DNA from 2 places in the Thermus thermamylovorans genome. Region 1 is predicted to be linked to the other one. Evidence: a T-box and tRNA genes for the amino acid it is inferred to sense, from the RefSeq annotation. Region 1 holds a T-box; the other holds one or more tRNA genes.
What was found. A T-box is a leader RNA that pairs with one kind of tRNA and senses whether it is charged. The one in region 1 lies ahead of ileS (isoleucine--tRNA ligase), so its partner is inferred to be a tRNA-Ile.

Region 2: it encodes a tRNA-Ile, which carries the amino acid that the T-box ahead of ileS (isoleucine--tRNA ligase) is inferred to sense. The anticodon was not compared.

Annotation. Positions count from the first base shown of each region.
Region 1 is NZ_SIJL01000004.1:173,170-175,359, reverse strand. It holds gene ileS (isoleucine--tRNA ligase) at 1-1,274, opposite strand, end outside; T-box leader at 1,309-1,543, opposite strand; gene fsa (fructose-6-phosphate aldolase) at 1,680-2,190, shown strand, end outside.
Region 2 is NZ_SIJL01000008.1:75,487-77,676, forward strand. It holds gene ETP66_RS07500 (SIS domain-containing protein) at 1-480, shown strand, start outside; gene ETP66_RS07505 (tRNA-binding protein) at 477-806, opposite strand; tRNA gene ETP66_RS07510 (tRNA-Ile) at 927-1,003, opposite strand; gene ETP66_RS07515 (YgaP family membrane protein) at 1,089-1,280, shown strand; gene ETP66_RS07520 (ribonuclease FAU-1 family protein) at 1,353-1,877, shown strand; gene ETP66_RS07525 (hypothetical protein) at 2,094-2,190, opposite strand, start outside.

The DNA.
Region 1 (2,190 bases):
ACCCAGTGGATCTCCTGGTTTTTGCGGATGAGCTCCTCTTTGAAGAGGGTATTACGGATGAACCAGGTTTCCGTGGCGTAGTACATGAGGGGGGTGGAGCAGCGCCAGCAGTGGGGGTAGCTGTGGAGGTAGCTTTCCTCCTTGAAAAGAAGCCCCCGGGAGCGGAGGTCTTTCAGGATAGCCCGGTTGGCCTCGCGGAAGGGGAGGCCCTCAAAAGGCGCCACCAGGAGCCTCCCCTCCTCGTCCACCGTCTTGAGGAGGGGGAGGCCGTAACGCCTTCCCGTTTCCAGGTCCTCCGCCCCGAAGGCGGGGGCCTGGTGGACGATGCCCGTGCCGTCCTCCCGGCTCACGTACTCCGCCAGGACCACGAAGTAGCCCCGTTCCACCCCTTGGGGATAGGGCGGCTCGTAGGGGAGGCCCTCCAGCTCTTTCCCTGAAAAGGTCTTGAGGATGGGGGTTTCCTCGCCCAGGAGCTTTTTCCCCAGGTTTTCCTCCAAGATGAGCGCTTCCCCTTCCACCTGGAAGGCGGCGTAGGTGAACTCCGGGTGCACCGCCGCGGCCACGTTCCCGGGTAGGGTCCAGGGGGTGGTGGTCCAGATGAGGAGGCTGGCCCTGGAAAGGCCCAGCCTTCCCGGTTCCTTAAGGGGAAGGCGCACGTAGACCGAGGGGTCGGTGATCTCCTTGTAGCCCAGGGAGAGCTCGTGGGAGGAAAGGGGCGTGCCGCACCGGGGGCAGTAGGGCACCACCTTGTGGTCCCGGTAGAGGAGGCCCCGGTCGAAGAGGTTCTTCAGGCTCCACCAGATGCTTTCCACATAGCTGGGGTCCAGGGTGGCGTAGGCGTCCTTGAGGTCCACCCAGTACCCCAGGCGTTCGGTGAAGGCCTCCCACTCCCGTTCATAGGTGAAGACCGACTCCCGGCAGGCTTGGTTGAAGCGCTCGATGCCGTAGGCCTCGATCTCCCGTTTGCTCTTTAGCCCGAGCTTCTTCTCCACCTCCAGCTCCACCGGCAGGCCGTGGGTGTCCCAGCCGGCGCGGCGGGGCACGTAGTAGCCCCGCATGGCCTTGTAGCGGGGGAAGAGGTCCTTGTAGCTCCGGGCCTGGGCGTGGCCCACGTGGGGGAGGCCGTTGGCGGTGGGGGGGCCTTCGTAGACGGTGTAGCGGGGCCTCCCTTTGCGGTTTTCCACGCTTTTTTCAAAGATCCTTTCCCGCTTCCAAAACGCCAGCACCTCCTCTTCCAGCCTGGGAAAGTGGGGTTCACCGACCTCCTTGAACATACGCTCCTCCCTAAAGAAACGCCCGCGCCCTTGGGGCGCGGACGAAAGCGCCAACGGCTTCCGCGGTACCACCGCGCTTCCTGGAAGAGGCTTCCAGGCCCTCGTTTGCGCTATGACGGGCGCACCCGGCGGGCATTACTCAGGGACCGGCCCTTTTCCTCCCGCGGCTCCGGGGTGATCTTCCCGCCTTTCCTCACCGCCGGGCTTCCACCCTCCCCGGCTCGCTTGGGGCTATTGGAAAGGGGTACTCTCCCCATCCACGCCTTTACAGCTCATGCCCCCTGGGGTAAAATCCCCCGTTGGCGGCTAAGCCCATGCTAGCAGCCCCCACCCAGCTTGACAACGCCCCGATGGGGTCTGCTAGACTCAGGCTAAGCCGGTTCTCATCCCGCAAAAGGAGCGCGCATGGAGCTGTACCTGGACACCGCCAACCTGGAGGAGATACGGGAGATCGCCGCCTGGGGGGTGCTCTCGGGGGTCACCACCAACCCCACCCTGGTGGCCAAGGAGTTCGCCGCCCGGGGGGGGCAGCTAAGCCGGGAGGGTCTCGAGGCCCACCTGCGGGCCATCTGCGAGGCGGTGGAGGGACCCGTCTCCGCCGAGGTCACGGCCCTAGACGCCGAGGGGATGGTGGCGGAGGGGAGGCGGCTCGCCGCCATCCACCCCCAGATCGTGGTCAAGCTTCCCACCACCGAGGAGGGCCTCAAGGCCTGCAAGCGCCTCACCGCTGAAGGCGTGAGGGTCAACATGACCCTCGTCTTCTCCGCCAACCAGGCCCTCCTGGCGGCCCGGGCCGGGGCGGCCTACCTTTCCCCCTTCCTGGGCCGGGTGGACGACATCTCCTGGGACGGGGGGGAGGTTCTGCGGGAGATCGTGGAGATGATCCAGGTACAGGACCTCTCCGCCAAGGTCATCG
Region 2 (2,190 bases), on a different contig from region 1:
CACCGGGCCCTGGAGGCCGGGGGGGAGCTGGCCTACCTGGAGGACGCGGAGGGCCTTTTTGTCCTGGGGCGGGGTTTCACCTACCCCGTGGCCCTCGAGGCGGCCCTCAAGCTCAAGGAGGTGGCCGCCCTGCACGCGGAGGGGTTTTCCGCGGCGGAGTTCCTGCACGGGCCCCAGGCCCTTTTGGAGGAGGGCTTCCCCCTCTTGGCCCTGGTGCAGGGGGACGAGGCCCTGGAGGGCTTCCTGAAGACCCTGGAGGGCCTCCGGGCCAAGGGGGCCCACCTCCTCGTGCTCTCCCCGGAGCCCGAGGCCCTGGCCCTGGCCCACACCCCCCTCCCGGTCCCGGTCTCCCTGGCCCCCGAACTCACCCCCCTCCTCCTGGCCCAGGCCTTCTACCCCAAGGCCGAGGCCCTGGCCCGCGCCCGGGGCCTGGATCCGGACCGGCCCCGGCACCTGGCCAAGGTGACCCGGACCCGCTAGAAGACCTTCTCCCCCAAGGGGACTTCCCGCTCCACGGTGAGGAGGACCACCCGGCCCTCCCCGTCCTTGGCCCCCAGGACCAGGACCTCGGAGGGGAAGCCCGCGATCGCGCGGGTGCCCAGGTTCACGGCGCAGACCACCAGGCGGCCCTTTAGCTCCTCCGGGCGGTAGAGCTCGGTGATCTGGGCCGAGGAGGTCTTCACCCCCAAAGGCCCCAGGTCGATCCAGAGCTTGTAGCTGGGCTTCCGGGCTTTCTCGTGGGGCTCGGCCTTTAGGATGCGCCCCACCCGCAGGTCCAGGGTTTGGAAGGCTTGCAGGGCGTCCATATGCCCAAGTTTAGGGGGCGCAGGGGGGCTGTGATATGGGAAAGGAGGGCGCCCTAAAAGGCGCAAGGGCAAGGCCAACCCCGCCCCCCACTGGGGGGCGGGGTTTTTGCGTCCTGGAGCTGGTGGGCCGTGCAGGACTCGAACCTGCAACCAACCGGTTATGAGCCGGCCGCTCTGACCGATTGAGCTAACGGCCCGCGCCGGGAACCCATTGTAGCACAGGGGTTGGCCTGGAAAGACAAAGGGGCTTGGCCTGCGCTAAGCTGAAGGTGGAGGTGGCACATGACGGTGAACGAGAGCACCGCCGACCGGGTCGTTCGGTTTATCCTGGCTCTGGTCCTGTTCTACTTCGCTTTCCAGTCGGCCTCGCCGTGGAACTGGATCCTGGGCGTGGTGGGGGTGGTCCTGCTCTTCACGGCCGTCACCGGCTTCTGCGCCCTCTATAGGGTCTTGGGCATCAGCACCAAGAGGTAGGGTCGGCTTACCCCTGCCCTGGACCTCGGGCTACCTGGGGTGGCCTCCGTTCCAAAGCCGAGCCGGGGAGCCATGGGCTGGCCCTTTGCTCCTGGGGATTGGATCCGGGTGGAGTTTTGGAAGTTCCCCAGGGATGCTCTCCATTACTGCTGGGAGGCGCGGGTGGTGGAGGTGAGGCCCGGAGGGATCCTAACCCTTTTGCCGCACGGCGGGACCTTCCACCATGTGGCCAAGGGGAAGGCGGTGGTCCTGGACCACGACGCCTATGTGGCCTTCTTCCCCGGGGCCTGGTACTCTGGTGGCCCGGACGTGCGGCAGGGAAGGGTTCTAGAGTATTACTGGAACGTGCAGACCCCGGCGGAGTGGACGGGCAGGGCCTTGCGCCAGTACGACCTGGAGCTGGACGTGAAGTGCCGGGCCGACCACACCTGCGAGGTCTTTGACCGGGAGGAGTTCCTGGCCAAGCGGGCCCTCTACCCCAAGGCCTGGGTGGAGGAGGCGGAAAGGGCGGTGGAGGCCATCTTCCGCCACATGCGGGAGGGCCGCTGGCCCGTTTTGCCTCCCGGGGAACCCCTTCCCTGGATGGAACGGATCTAGGGCGTTAGGATGGGGAGGGGGAAGGGCGCAGGATCCCGGGCTCCGGGCCCCCAAGCTTTGAGGGGAATAGGGGTAGTTGTGCCGGGCGGGACCCAGGGAGTAGAGCCAGGAGGCGCAAGCGGCCCCGTTGCTTGAGGGCGTCCTCCCAGCTCATCTGGGCCAAGCCCAGGGTACGGCCCAAGGGGGCGGGGCCCTAGACTTCGGCCAGACCTTGGGCTAAGCCGTCCGCCGCTTCCCGCACTCCCCGGGAAAGCCCCAAGGCCTCCTCCCCCCGGCCTGCTCGTTGTCCACGATGGCGGCCAGCACCCCGTAA